Regions from separate parts of the Pseudomonas sp. LS_2 genome, predicted to be linked through region 2. Evidence: predicted binding sites of a transcription regulator. Region 2 holds the regulator's gene; the other holds the start of a gene.

Region 1 (7,548 bases), on a different contig from region 2:
TGCTCGGACGATGGCGCCACCTCGGCGAGCACTTTCTCCACATCGACGATCTCGACCATGCGGTTGTCCACATGAGTGACTGCCGTCAGGTAGTGATCGCGCCCGGTGCCCTTGGGTGGCGGGTGGATCTCTTCCCAGTTCATGTTGACGATGCGCTCCACCGAATGCACCAAAAAGCCCTGGGTCTTGGTGTTGTACTCGGTGATGATCACGAAACTGTTACGGGTTTCCTCGCTCAACTGCGGCAACCCGGTGGCCATCGACAGGTCGAGGATCGGAATGGTCGCGCCGCGAATATTGGCCACCCCGCGCACGACCGGATGAGACTTGGGCAGCAAGGTCAGTTCCGGGCACTGCAACACCTCGCGGACCTTGAACACGTTGATGCCATAGAGCTGCGCGCCATTGAGGCGGAACAGCAACAGTTCCAGGCGATTCTGCCCCACCAGCTGCGTGCGCTGGTTGACCGAATCCATGACTCCAGCCATGCCAGTCTCCTTCTATTTTTTCAGCCCGTTTGCCAACGAGTCGGCACGGGCTTTGCTTTTTTGAGCGGTATGCACACGAAAACGACATTATTCCGACGACTGACGCGCCTGCTGGCCACCCTCCTGGCCACGCTGTGCCTGTTGGCACCCGGCACCCGCACGCTGGCAGATGCGGCTACCTTGCCTGAACAGCTTATCGGTGTCACCCAAGGGTTTCTTGAATTCACCGTTGAGGACTATCTGGCCACCACCCAGACCGAAGGCCGCTACGAGATCCAGGTGAACAACCTCGACCCGCGCCTGCGCATGCCACTGTGCAGCCAGGCGCTGGATGCCTCGCTGGAAAGCCCGGCACAGCCGATTGGCCGGGTCACGGTGCGGGTACGCTGCGACAGCGCTGCACCCTGGACCGTGTTCGTACCGGCTCAGGTCAAGCTGTTCCGCGACGTGGTGGTGATGACCCGCCCGCTCAAGCGCGACAGCGTGATCGACGAAAATGCCGTGACCATGCGCGAGCGCGACGTCAGCACCCTCGGCGCCGGTTTCCTGACCCAGCTCGAGCAGGCCGTGGGCATGAAGCTGCTGCGCCCCACTACCCTCGACCAGGTCCTGACCTTGCAGTACCTGGAGCAGGCCGAGGTGATCCGCAAGGGCGACCATGTGGTCATTACCGCCCGCAGCGGAACACTCAACGTGCGCATGCCTGGCGAAGCCCTGAGCAAAGGCGGCCTGACCGAACAGATCCGGGTGCGCAACCTGAACTCCAAGCGCGTGGTCAAGGCCAGGGTCACCGGCCCCGGGCAGGTAGAAGTAGCGATGTAATCCGAAGGGCTAGCAGTATGTAGGTGCTTTTCCTAAACTGTGTCGAAAACGGGTCGGACACGCTTGCCGATAGGCGGCAATGCATTTGTGCCTAAAGTTTATTTCGGATTGGCCGAAAACAAGGCAAGCGTCCTAATTCCCAGAGGTTTCGATCATGGTTATCGACTTCAGTCGTTTGAACAACTCTCCGTCCGTCACAGGCGGGGTTCGCAGCAACACGGCATCGGGCACCCCCGAGAAAGCCGGCGAAACCCCCAAGGCCAGCGCCAGCGGAGAGGCGGTACACCTCAGTCAAGAGGCACAGCAGTTGCAGCAGATCCGCGAAAAGCTGCGCGAGCAGCCTGAAGTCAACAGCGCCCGTGTGGCCCAGTTGAAACAGGCGATCGCCGATGGCAGCTATCAGGTCGATGCCGGCCGGGTCGCCAGCAAACTGCTTGATTTCGAAGCTCAGCGCTAACCCTCGGGCGCGCTGACTTCAAGGACGCTAAACGCCAAGAGCCAGCCATGCACGACATTACCCTGCTGCAACTGATCGAAGACGACATCGCACCGACCGAGGAATTACTCGCGTTGCTGCAGAACGAAACGGTCGCCCTGCACGGACGCGACATGCCGCTGCTGGAGAACATCCTGGCACGCAAGCAGTCGCTTATCGTGCTGCTCGAACAGCAGGGCCTGCGCCGCAACCACCTCCTGACCAGCCTCGGCTTCTCCGCGGATCGCGCCGGCGTACAGGCCGTGGCCGCACAATCGCCGAACGGCGACCTCATCCTGCAGCAACTGGATGTGCTCACCCAGCTCATGGATGCCTGCCAGAAGACCAACCAGATCAACGGTCGGATCATTCAGGTGCAGCAGCACGCCACAGCCAGCCAGATCAGGATTCTCATGGGCGGTGATTCACCGTCGCTCTACGACAGCCGTGGCGCCACTGCGCCCATGGACAAGCCCCGCGCCATCAGCCAGGTGTGATTAATCCTGTTCAAGGCACGGAAGTTACTGGCAGAATGCCATTACTTGCGTGTGTCGTTTTTGCCTGGAGATTGAAAACCCGTGTTCAATGAAACCGATGCTCCTCAGCCACCAAAGGTGTTGACCACGCCTTTGGAGATCGCGGCCAACCTGCGCCAGTTGCTGGACAGCCACGATCCGCTGATCATCACCTTCCATGAGCGCAGCCAGCGGTTCCAGAGCTACGTGGTACACGCCGACAAGGATAAGGACATCCTTGCGCTGGACGAGATGATTCCCCGTGATGGCGAAAAATTCATCGAGAACGGCGAGCCCTTCCGTGTTGAAGGCTTCCATGACGGCGTACGTATCGCCTGGGAATGCAACCATGCCCTGACCATCACCGAGATCGACGGCCACCGCTGTTACCGTGGCCCGTTGCCGACCGAAATGACCTACCACCAGCGCCGCAACGCCTTCCGCGCTGCGCTGAAGCTGTCGCAACTGGTCGACATCATGCTTGATGGCACCCACCTCAAGGGTAGCGGTGCACTGCGCGGCAAGCTGCTGGACATCTCCGCGACCGGCTGCAAGCTGCGTTTCGAGGGCAATGTCGAGGAGCGCCTGCAACTGGGCCAGGTGTACGAGCGCTTCAAGGCCAGCAACCCGCTGGGCCTGGCCGATGTGATGGTAGAGCTACGCCACCTGCATTTCGAAGAGCGCATCAACACCACCTTCGCCGGGGTGCGTTTCCACAACCTGACCGGCCAGAGCCAGCGCAAGATAGAGAGCTTCGTGTACCAGCTGCAACGTGAAGCGCGGCGGTTCGACAAGGACGACTATTGATCGTCGTGCTGCCATGAAAAACGCCACCGATTCGGTGGCGTTTTCGTTTGTGCGCGGTGTCGGTGACGGCCCTTTCGCGGGCAAGCCCGCTGCCACCAGTTGCCGCTGTTCTCAGGCGCGGCGCATTACCCGCGAAGAGGCCGGTAATGGCTCAACTCAAACCGACTTGTCGACGTCGGCCTGCGGCCTGGCTTCTTCCCCGGCCTTCGCACCTTGCTCTTCTTCAGCCTCGGTATCCTCAGCCGCCACCGGCGCCTGCATCACATCCTGAACGGTCTGCTCGTCGACCCGCGGGTCCAGTGCCGCTGACAACGGCGAGCCCGCCGCCGGCATCGCCACGTGGTGCAGCGGTGCATCCTGCACCTGGTGCAAGCCGGTGACCGCCTTGGGCCGGATACGCCATACCAGTACCAGGGCGAAGAAGGTGAAGAATGCGTACAGCATCTGCGCGCCGAGGACTTTCATCAACACACCCGCCACCAGCGGCCCGACGCTGGCCCCCACGCCATAGGTCACCAGCAGCATCGCCGTCAGCGACACCCGCCGCTCGCTTTCCACGTGGTCGTTGGAGAACGCCACCGCCAGTGGATACAGGCAGAACTGCAACAGCGACACCACGAACCCCACCGCGAACAGCACCTCAAGTGGCACGCTCGGCAGCAGCGCCAGCGGCAACGACACCAGCGCCAAGCCGCCAGCAGCCCCGCGAATCAGCACCGCGCGGTCGTAGCGGTCGGACAACCAGCCCAACGGCCACTGCACCAGAAGCCCTGCGAAAATACAGCAGCCCATGAACAGACCGACCTGCTCGGTGCTCAGCCCCTGCCGGGCCGCATACAACGGCGCCAGGCCGTAAAAGGAGCCGACGATCAACCCCGCACCCAGCACCGTACTCAACGACTGCGGTACGCGCTTGATGAAGAACTTTGGCTCCATCGGTGCCGGGCGCAATGGCGCCGGGTGGATGCGCCGAGTCATCGCCACCGGCACCAGGCACAAGGCGAAGCACATGGCCACCAGCATCAGCAGTTCCGGGCCAAGCTGCGGGTGCACCACCAGGATCAGCTGGCCGAGCACCAGCCCCAGGTACGAGGCGATCATGTAGCCACTGAACACCGCGCCGCGCTGCTTGGCATCGGCCTGCTCATTGAGCCAGCTTTCGATGACCATGTACTGGCACATCATCCCCAGGCCGACGATCATCCGCAGCCCGACCCAGGCTGGCAGGTAGCTGGTCATGCCATGGCCCAGCACCGCTGCACCGACGATACCTGCACAGGTGGCGTAGGCGCGAATATGCCCGACGCGGGCAATCAACCGGTGGCCGACCTTGCCGCCCACCGCAAGGCCGAAATAGTTGGCCGCCATCAACGCACCCACCCACAGGCTGTCGACATGATCGGCAGCCAGGCGCAAGGCAAGGTAGGTACTGAGCAGACCGGAACCGATCAACATCATCAGCGCCGCGAAATACAACGAACGAAAAGACTTCCAGATCTGGTGCATGCATCCCCGCGGTGTTCAGGGCTAGTAGACAGTGCTAGCAAGCATAAGGGGTATTTCCGGGGCGCGGCGCTTGGGCGAGGAAAATTCGCCACCGATGGCGCGCGCGGCAAACGCCTGTCGCAATCAGGCCTGCGCGGCCAGCACGCGCCGCTCCCACGGGGTGATCTCATCGAAGAAGTCGCTCAACTCCAGCGTCTTGGTCGCGACGTAGCCTTCGATGAATTCGGCGCCGAACAGTTCCCGCGCCAGCACGCTGCGTTTCAGGCGCTCCAACGCCGCATGCAAGGTGCACGGCAGGCTCAAGTGCTCGGGCACGCTGAACTCGCCCTGGATCGGCAGCGTCGGCTGCAGGCGCTGCTCGATGCCATGCAAGCCGGCAGCCAGGCTGGCGGCAATGGCCAGGTACGGGTTGGCGTCGGCGCCCGGCAGGCGGTTCTCCACGCGCCGGGCCACCGGCGAGCTGGCTGGAATGCGCAGACCCGCCGCACGGTTGTCTTCGGACCAGCAGGCGTTGTTCGGCGAGGCGTAGGGGTGGCATAGCCGCTGGTAGGAATTGACGTTGGGGGCGAACAGCGCGGTGAAGTCGGCCATGCACGCCTGCAATCCTGCAATGAAATGATGGAAGGTATCGGTGGCCCTTCCCTGCTCGTCGCTGAACACATTGCGTCCACTGGCGGCCTCCACCAGGCTCTGGTGGATGTGCATCGAGCTGCCGGGCGTGCGGGCCAGCGGCTTGGCCATGCACACCACGGTCAAGCCGTGCTTGAGTGCCACTTCCTTGAGCAGGTGCTTGAACAGGAAGGTCTGGTCGGCCAGCAGCAGTGGGTCCCCGTGCAACAGGTTGATCTCGAACTGGCTGACGCCCATTTCATGCATGAAGGTGTCGCGCGGCAGGCCCAATGCAGCCATGCACCGATAGACTTCGGTGAAGAACGGTCTCAGGCCATTGTTGGAACTGACGCTGAAAGCCGAATGGCCCATCTCGCGGCGCCCGTCCAGGCCAACCGGTGGCTGGAACGGCTGGGTGGGGTCGGGGTTGGCGGCGAAGATGAAGAACTCGAGCTCCGTGGCGACTACCGGCGCCAGGCCCTGGGCGGCATAACGGGCGATCACTGCCTTGAGCAGCCCACGGGTCGAGAGCCCCGACGGCCTGCCATCGAGCTCCACCGCATCGCAGATCGCCAGCGCCCGTGGCGTTTCGCTCCAGGGCAACACGTGGGTTTGCGCAGGGTCGGCGACCAGCGCCAGGTCGCCATCGTCGCTGCCGTAGAACTTCGCCGGCGGGTAGCCGCCCATGACGCATTGCAGCAAGACCCCGCGCGCCATCTGCAAGCGGCGACCTTCGAGAAAGCCTTCGCCGGTCATTACCTTGCCGCGTGGCACACCGTTGAGGTCCGGGGTAATGCATTCGACTTCGTCGATGCCCGTCAGGCGCTGGATGCTCATGACACTGGTCCTTGTGGTTGTAAACGTGCCGTGGATGGCGACGGGAACAACATAGGCCGGGGGTGTTTAAAATATCAAGCACACTGTAGGGCGTCGCTGTATGCCACCGGCTTCATCGATGTTCGCGGGCAAGCCCGCCGCTACAGGGACCCGCGCTTGGTTGAAAACACGCATTAGTTGTAAGAGCGGGCTTGCCCGCGAAGCAGACGCCGCGCACTCACTCGCGCAAGGTCATGCCATTGGCCGGCAACGGCAACGCAGTCTTGTAGCGTACCTGCTTGAGCGCAAAGCTCGAACGGATGTTGGCTACCCCCGGCAGGCGCGTCAGGTAGTCGAGGAAGCGCTCCAGCGCCTGGATGCTCGGCAGCAATACGCGCAGCAGGTAGTCCGGGTCGCCGGTCATCAGGTAGCACTCCATCACCTCAGGGCGTTCGGCGATTTCCTCCTCGAAGCGGTGCAGCGACTGTTCTACCTGCTTCTCCAGGCTCACATGGATGAACACATTCACATCCAACCCCAGCACCTCCGGCGACAGCAGCGTCACCTGCTGGCGAATCACCCCCAGCTCTTCCATGGCCTTGACCCGGTTGAAGCACGGCGTGGGCGACAGGTTCACCGAACGCGCAAGCTCGGCATTGGTGATGCGGGCGTTTTCCTGCAGGCTGTTGAGGATGCCGATATCCGTACGATCAAGTTTGCGCATGAGACAAATTCACCGGTTTCTTGTGTTTATAAAGAATGTTTATCTCCCCCGAACGGCAAAGGCAACCAACTTGAGAGAAAAATTCTCCTGCCGTCCCTCTAAGATGTAATGGACGCTGACCTGCCAGTCACAAGCCGGCAGTCAGCGGCGACCGCTTCAGAGCTCACAAAAACAAAATTCGAGCGAGCGTAAACAGCATGAACGAGTACGCCCCCCTGCGTTTGCATGTGCCCGAGCCTACAGGCCGGCCAGGCTGCCAGACCGATTTCTCCTACCTGCGTCTGAACGATGCAGGTTCCGTCCGCAAACCCCCCATCGATGTAGAGCCCGCCGACACTGCGGACCTCTCCGGCAGCCTCGTGCGCGTGCTGGACGAGCACGGCGATGCACTCGGCCCCTGGGCCGAGGACATCGACCCGCAAGTGCTGCGCCAAGGCCTGCGCACCATGCTCAAGACACGTATCTTCGACAGCCGCATGGTGGTTGCCCAGCGCCAGAAGAAGATGTCCTTCTACATGCAGAGCCTGGGCGAGGAAGCCATCGGCGCCGGACAGGCGCTGGCGCTGAACCGCAGCGACATGTGCTTTCCCACCTATCGCCAGCAGAGCATCCTGATGGCCCGCGACGTGTCGCTGGTGGAGATGATCTGCCAACTGCTGTCCAACACCCGCGACCCGCTCAAGGGCCGCCAGCTGCCGATCATGTACTCGGTACGCGAGGCCGGTTTCTTCACCATCAGCGGCAACCTGGCGACCCAGTTCGTGCAGGCGGTCGGCTGGGCCATGG
Region 2 (7,548 bases):
GGCGAGACAGCGCCGCCAGAAGCTCCGGCGTGGCCGGGGTGATGTCGGTGCGCTCGCGGACCTGGCCGAACATGCTGTTCACCGTATCCAGTGCCTCGAGCACCACATCCATCAGTTCCGCATCGACCCGGCGCTCCCCTTTGCGCAGGATGTCGAACACGTTCTCTGCGATATGGCAGCACTCCACCAGCTCGTTGAGCTGGAGGAAGCCGGCGCCCCCTTTTACAGTGTGAAAACCGCGGAAGATCGCATTGAGCAGGTCGGCATCGTCGGGCCGGCTTTCCAGCTCGACCAGTTGCTCGGACAGTTGCTCAAGGATTTCGCCGGCTTCTACCAGGAAATCCTGGAGGATTTCTTCATCGGCGCCGAAGCTCATTAAACGTGCTCCCTAAAAACCCAGGCTGGACAGCAGATCGTCGACATCGTCCTGACTGGACACGACGTCTTCACGCTTATCGGCATGAATCTGCGGACCTTCACCCCGAGTCGGATGTTTTTCTTGATCTTTTTCAGCACGCAACTGCTGGTGGTCATGTTCGATACCGGCAAAGCGGTCGACTTGACTGGCCATGAGCACGAGCTTGAGCAGATTTTTTTCGACTTCGGTCACCAGCGCGGTGACGCGCTTGATGACCTGGCCGGTCAGGTCCTGATAGTCCTGAGCCAGCAAGATATCGTTGAGATGGCTGGCGACGTCGCGGTTGCCCTCGGCACTGCGCGCCAGGAAAACGTCGACGCGCTTGGCCAGCTCACGGAACTCCGGCGCTGCCACTTCCCGGCGCATGAAGCGCTGCCAGTCGGCCGACAGGGCCTGGGCCTCGCTCGCCAGGTCGTTGAGCACCGGGGTGCTCTGCTCGACCAGGTCCATGGTGCGATTGGCCGCGTTCTCGGTCAGCCGCACCACATAGGACAGGCGTTCGGTAGCGTCGGTGATCTGCGACACCTCCTCGGCCTGCGGCATGTGCGGGTCGATCTGGAAGTTGACGATGGCACTGTGCAGCTCACGGGTGAGCTTGCCGACTTCCTGGTACAGGCCACGGTCGCGGGTCTGGTTGAGCTGGTGGATCAGTTGCACCGCGTCGCCGAACTGGCCGCGCTCCAGGCTCTGCACCAGTTCTTCGGCATGCTTCTTGAGGGTCGACTCGAACTCCCCCAGAGAATCGTTCTTGGATTCCATAGCGCCCCCTGACGTGGCTCAGCCGTTGACGCGCTCGAAGATCTTCTCGATCTTTTCTTTCAGCGCCAAGGCAGTGAACGGCTTGACCACGTAGCCGTTGACGCCGGCCTGGGCCGCTTCGATGATCTGCTCGCGCTTGGCCTCAGCGGTCACCATCAGCACCGGCAGGTGCTTGAGGCGTTCGTCGGCGCGTACCGCGCGCAGCAGGTCGATGCCAGTCATGCCAGGCATGTTCCAGTCGGTCACGAGGAAGTCGAAGGGCTCGCTGTTGAGCATCGGCAGTGCCGTGTTGCCATCATCGGCCTCTTTGACGTTGGTGAAGCCCAGGTCACGCAACAGGTTCTTGATGATCCGCCGCATCGTCGAGAAGTCGTCAACGATGAGGATTTTCATATCTTTGTTCAATTAGACCTCCAAGCAGTCTTTAACGCGCTCGGCGCCGAGCGCGCGCTCAATCAATTCGGTACAACCTGCAACGACTGCAATGAAACCTTCGCTCAACGCGCCCGCCATTCCCCAAGGCGGCTGCGCAGGCGTGCCGCGCACTGGCTGTGCAACTGGCTGACCCGTGACTCGCTGACCCCCAGCACCTCACCGATCTCCTTGAGGTTCAGCTCCTCGTCGTAGTACAGCGACAGTACCAGGCGCTCGCGCTCCGGCAGGTTGGCAATCGCCTCTGCCAGGGCCGACTGGAAGCGCTCGTCTTCCAGATCACGCGAAGGTTCCAGCTGGCCGCTGGCACCGTCCTCGTGCAGCCCTTCATGTTCACCGTCCTGCAACAGGTCGTCGAAACTGAACAGGCGGCTGCCCAAGGTATCGTTCAAAATCCCGTAGTAATCATCGAGACTCAATTGGAGTTCGGCAGCAACCTCGTGATCTTTAGCGTCACGACCCGTTCTGGCCTCGACGCTGCGCATCGCGTCACTGACCATGCGCGTGTTGCGGTGCACCGAACGCGGCGCCCAATCGCCCTTGCGCACCTCGTCAAGCATCGCGCCGCGGATGCGGATGCCGGCATAGGTCTCGAAGCTGGCGCCCTTGCTGGCGTCGTATTTGTTGGCCACTTCCAGCAAACCGATCATGCCGGCCTGGATCAGGTCCTCGACCTGCACGTTGGCCGGCAGGCGCGCCAGCAGGTGGTAGGCGATACGCTTGACCAGCGGCGCATAGCGCTCGATCAGCTCGTACTGGGCATCCTTGGACGCCTTGCTGTACATCTTGAAACCGCTCGAACTCATAGCACCGGCCCTGCGCTGGTGGGTTGCACCAGGCGTTCGACGAAGAACTCAAGGTGACCGCGCGGATTGGCTGGCAGCGGCCAGCTGTCGACCTTCTGCGCGATGGCCTTGAAGGCCAGGGCGCACTTGGAACGCGGGAAGGCTTCGTACACTGCCCGCTGCTTCTGCACCGCCTTGCGCACGCATTCGTCGTATGGCACCGCGCCGACGTACTGCAGGGCCACGTCGAGGAAACGGTCGGTGACCTTGGTCAGCTTGGCGAACAGGTTGCGCCCTTCCTGCGGGCTTTGCGCCATGTTGGCCAGCACGCGGAAACGGTTCATGCCGTAGTCGCGGTTGAGCAGCTTGATCAGCGCGTAGGCGTCGGTGATCGAGGTGGGCTCGTCACATACCACCAGCAGCACTTCCTGGGCGGCGCGGACGAAACTGACCACTGAGTCACCAATACCCGCAGCGGTGTCGATCACCAGTACGTCGAGGTTGTCGCCGATCTCGCTGAAGGCTTGGATCAACCCGGCATGCTGGGCCGGAGCCAGGTGCACCATGCTCTGGGTGCCAGAGGCCGCCGGCACGATACGTACCCCGCCAGGGCCTTGCAGGAGTACATCGCGCAGCTCGCAACGGCCTTCGATGACGTCGGCCAGGGTGCGCTTGGGTGTCAGGCCCAGCAGCACGTCGACGTTGGCCAGGCCCAGGTCGGCATCCAGCAACATGACCCGGCGGCCGAGTTCGGCCAATGCCAGGGACAGGTTCACTGAAACGTTGGTCTTGCCGACGCCACCTTTGCCACCGGTCACGGCGATCACCTGTACGGGATGCATGCTACCCATTTCTGTTCTTTACCTTGTTTCGCGTGGAACCAGTCCACTTGAAGGGTCTTGCCCGGTACCTAGGGTCGGTAGTGAAACCGCCTGCGCGATGATCCTGCTGCGTTGAAAGCAGGACCTCCGCTCGGCGACTTTTCGTACACACCCTTCCGCCACTCATGGTTCAACCCGCACGCTTGCCGGGGTTGTGGTAGAGGTCAGCGAACATGTCGGCCATGGCTTCTTCGCTGGGGTCTTCCTGCAACTGCACGCTCACTGCCCGGCTTACCAGCTGGTGCTTGCGCGGCAGCTGCAGGTCGTCAGGGATGCGTGGTCCATCGGTCAGGTAGGCAACCGGCAGTTGATGACTGATGGCCAGACTCAGCACTTCGCCGAGGCTGCCCGTTTCGTCGAGTTTGGTCAGGATGCAACCGGCCAGCCCGCAGCGCTTGTAGCTGTGGTAGGCAGCGGTGAGCACCTGCTTCTGGCTGGTGGTGGCCAGTACCAGGTAGTTCTTGGCGGCGATGCCGCGGCTGGCGAGGCTCTCCAGCTGCATGCGCAGGGCCGGGTCGCTGGCTTGCAGGCCGGCGGTGTCGATCAGCACCACGCGCTTGCGCAGCAGCGGCTCCAGGGCTTGGCCGAGGGACTCGCCGGGGTCGACGTAGGTCACCGGAACGTTGAGGATCCGCCCCAGGGTCTTGAGCTGTTCCTGGGCGCCGATGCGGAAGCTGTCCATGCTCACCAGGGCGATGTTCTGTGCGCCGTACTTAAGCACATAGCGCGCCGCCAGCTTGGCCAGGGTCGTGGTCTTGCCCATGCCGGCCGGGCCGACCATGGCGATCACCCCGCCCTCCTCGATCGGCTCTACCTCAGGCACGTCGAGCATGCGCGCCAAGTGTGCCAGCAGCATGCGCCAAGCCTGGCGCGGCTCCTCGATGCCGGCGGTCATGTCGAGCAGTTCACGGGCGATGGGCCCGGACAGGCCAATACGTTGCAGGCGGCGCCACAGGTTGGCCTGTTGCGGCTGACTGCCTTGCAGCTGGCTCCAGGCCAGCGAGCCGAGCTGCACTTCGAGCAGTTCGCGCAGGCCGGAGAGCTCCGAACGCATGGCGTCGAACAGGCGCGGATCGACCGGCGCAGGCGTCGGCGCCTTGACGGCGGCCGGCGGCAACTCCACATGGGGTTCGATCAGCGGCTCCGAGGCGGTCAGCGAAAGGCCGGCGAACAGCTGGCGGTTGCCATCCTCGGTATCGTTGCGGCTGCCGAGCTCCGCCTGGGCGGTGGCGATACGCGACTGCGTCTTGCGCAGCTCGTCCTCGAGCTCGGCATTGGGCACGCGCGGGGCCAGCGCGGACAGCTTGTAGTCCAGCGCGGCGGTCAGCTCGACGCCACCGGCAATGCGCCGGTTGCCGATGATAGCGGCATCGGCGCCCAGCTCATCGCGGACCAGCTTCATGGCCTGACGCATATCGGCGGCGAAAAAACGCTTAACTTGCATAACCCACTACCTCAGCCATTAGGGCCCACGGTGGCAACGATGGTGACTTGCTTGTTGTCCGGTATCTCCTGATACGCAAGGACATGCAGGTTCGGTACGGCAAGACGGCCGAAGCGCGACAGCATGGCGCGGATCGGGCCAGCCACCAGAAGAATGGCAGGTTGACCTTGCATCTCCTGGCGCTGCGCCGCTTCGATCAGCGAACGCTGCAGCTTCTCGGCCATGCTCGGCTCCAGGAGAACACCGTCTTCCTGGCCCTGCCCGGCCCGTTGCAAACTATTGAGCAAGATCTGTTCCAACCTTGGCTCCAGCGTGATGACAGGCAGCTCCGACTCAGTGCCGACAATGCTTTGCACGATGGCGCGACACAATCCGACGCGCACCGAGGCCACCAGCGCGGCGGTATCTTGACTCTTGCCCGCGTTATTCGCGATGGCCTCGGCAATGCTTCGAATATCGCGCACCGGCACCTGCTCGGCAAGCAGAGCCTGAAGGACCTTGAGCAGGCCTGACAAGGAAATGACACCCGGCACCAGTTCCTCGGCGAGCTTGGGCGACGCCTTGGACAGCACTTGCAGCAGTTGCTGCACTTCTTCGTGGCCGATCAGCTCGTGGCAATGCTTCTGCAGAATCTGGTTGAGGTGGGTGGCGACCACGGTACTGGCGTCCACCACGGTGTAGCCCAGCGACTGCGCCTGGGCGCGCTGGGCGATGTCGATCCACACCGCTTCCAGGCCGAATGCCGGGTCGCGTGCGGCGATACCGTTGAGGCTGCCGAACACCTGGCCGGGGTTGATCGCAAGTTCGCGGTCCGGGTAGATCTCGGCCTCGGCCAGGATCACCCCCATCAGGGTCAGGCGATATGCGCTGGGCTGCAGGTCGAGGTTGTCGCGAATATGCACGGTGGGCATGAGGAAGCCCAGGTCCTGGGACAGCTTCTTGCGCACACCCTTGATTCGCGCCAGCAACTGGCCGCCCTGGTTGCGGTCCACCAGGGGAATCAGCCGGTAACCGACTTCCAGGCCGATGGTATCGATCGGCGTCACATCGTCCCAGCCCAGTTCCTTGGTTTCCAGGGCGCGCTGCGGCGAGGGCAGCAGGTCCTGCTGGCGCTGGGCTTCCTCCAAGGCTACGACCTTGGCCTTCTGCTGCTTCTTCCACACCAGGTAGGCGCCACCTGCGGCCATCAGGCCGAGGCTGAGAAAGGCGACGTGGGGCATGCCAGGCACCAGGCCCATGACGATCATCAGCCCGGCAGATACCGCCAGGGCCTTGGGCGAGTCGAACATCTGCCGGTTGATGAGTTTGCCCATGTCCTCGGAACCCGAGGCGCGGGTGACCATGATGGCCGCGGCAGTGGACAGCAGCAGCGAAGGCAGCTGCGCCACCAAACCGTCACCGATGGTCAGCAGGGCGTAGACCCTGCCGGCGTCGCCAAAGGTCATGCCGTGCTGCAACATGCCGATCAGCATGCCGCCAATCAGGTTGATGAACAGGATCAGCAGGCCGGCGATGGCGTCGCCGCGCACGAACTTGCTGGCACCGTCCATCGAGCCGTAGAACTCGGCCTCCTGGGCCACCTCGGCGCGACGCGCCTTTGCCTGGGCCTGGTCGATGAGGCCGGCGTTGAGGTCGGCGTCGATGGCCATCTGCTTGCCGGGCATCGCGTCGAGGGTAAAGCGCGCGCTGACCTCGGAGATACGCCCGGCACCCTTGGTGACCACCACGAAGTTGATGATCATGAGGATGGCGAACACCACCGCACCGACCACGTAGTTGCCGCCGATGACCACATCGCCAAAGGCCTGGATCACCTTGCCCGCAGCGCCATGACCTTCCTGCCCATGGAGCAGTACCACGCGGGTGGAGGCCACGTTCAGCGCCAGGCGCAGCAGCGTCGCGACCAGCAGGATGGTGGGGAATGCGGCGAAGTCCAGTGGGCGCAGGGCATACACGCAGACCAGCAGGACCACGATCGACAGCGCGATGTTGAAGGTGAAGAACACGTCCAGCAGGAACGGCGGGATCGGCAACATCATCATTGCCAGCATCACCAGCAGCAACACAGGCACGCCCAGGTTGCCCCGACCGAGGCCGGCCAGGTTGTTTCGGGCGTTGCTGATTAACTGGGAGCGATCCACCACGATTCCTCTTCAAGCAAAACTTTGACGCCTGGACGGCGCTTGGCCGTGGCTTTGCAAGAAGCTTTCCAACTTTTGCACAAGGCGCAATCCTCAGCGGTGAATGGCTCAAGATCGCGGATTGCGTCGCAGTGATGCCGGGCCCCGGAACATTCGCCTCGCCGCCTGCTCTGATCGAGATTACCCTGGCGGCGAATCAATGACTTCAACCTCACGGTCGTTTTGGAAAGGACACTATGGATCACCGAATCATCATCGTAGGAGCGGGCATCACCGGTAGCGCAATGGCCCGCGCACTCGGCGCGAAAGGCATCGAGCATGTCGTGGTGGAGAAACGAACGGTGGCTGCCGATGACGGCCTGGCAATCAACCTGCCAGGCAATGCGATCGCGGCGCTCGATCGCCTGGGGCTCGCCGAAGAGGTGATGAGGCTGGGCACTCCCGTACGTCGACGCGAGTACCGCACAGGCTCGGGGCGCCTTTTGTTCCAAGTCGATGAGGACGCGTTCTGGGGAGCCTCCATGCGGCCCCATGCGATGCTGCGAGGCGACTTGCTGCGCCTGCTCGCCAGCGACCTGCCGGAAGCCTCCGTACTGCGCGGCTGCGCCATCGCCGAGCTGAGCCAGGACGAGCAGAGCGTCACGGCGTCGCTGGACGACGGGCGCATGCTCAAGGCCGGCCTGGTCAT

The links. Region 2 encodes FliA, which starts transcription of late flagellar genes. Its sites were predicted from a motif close to CTAAAGTTTNNNNNNNNNNNGCCGNTAA; they were not measured.
Region 1: a site for FliA is predicted at 1,402-1,429, ahead of flgM (flagellar biosynthesis anti-sigma factor FlgM). Genes of this name have one in related genera too.

The regions. Positions count from the first base shown of each region.
Region 1 is NZ_JAVAYC010000023.1:12,370-19,917, reverse strand. It holds gene RAC97_RS18885 (chemotaxis protein CheV) at 1-488, opposite strand, end outside; gene flgA (flagellar basal body P-ring formation chaperone FlgA) at 558-1,310, shown strand; gene flgM (flagellar biosynthesis anti-sigma factor FlgM) at 1,465-1,767, shown strand; gene RAC97_RS18870 (flagella synthesis protein FlgN) at 1,815-2,282, shown strand; gene RAC97_RS18865 (flagellar brake protein) at 2,364-3,107, shown strand; gene RAC97_RS18860 (MFS transporter) at 3,264-4,613, opposite strand; gene RAC97_RS18855 (glutamine synthetase family protein) at 4,737-5,978, opposite strand; gene bkdR (Bkd operon transcriptional regulator BkdR) at 6,277-6,762, opposite strand; gene RAC97_RS18845 (3-methyl-2-oxobutanoate dehydrogenase (2-methylpropanoyl-transferring) subunit alpha) at 6,960-7,548, shown strand, end outside.
Region 2 is NZ_JAVAYC010000024.1:3,909-11,456, reverse strand. It holds gene RAC97_RS19200 (chemotaxis protein CheA) at 1-376, opposite strand, end outside; gene RAC97_RS19195 (protein phosphatase CheZ) at 389-1,177, opposite strand; gene RAC97_RS19190 (chemotaxis response regulator CheY) at 1,196-1,570, opposite strand; gene fliA (RNA polymerase sigma factor FliA) at 1,675-2,415, opposite strand; gene fleN (flagellar synthesis regulator FleN) at 2,412-3,245, opposite strand; gene flhF (flagellar biosynthesis protein FlhF) at 3,406-4,719, opposite strand; gene flhA (flagellar biosynthesis protein FlhA) at 4,731-6,860, opposite strand; gene RAC97_RS19165 (FAD-dependent monooxygenase) at 7,097-7,548, shown strand, end outside.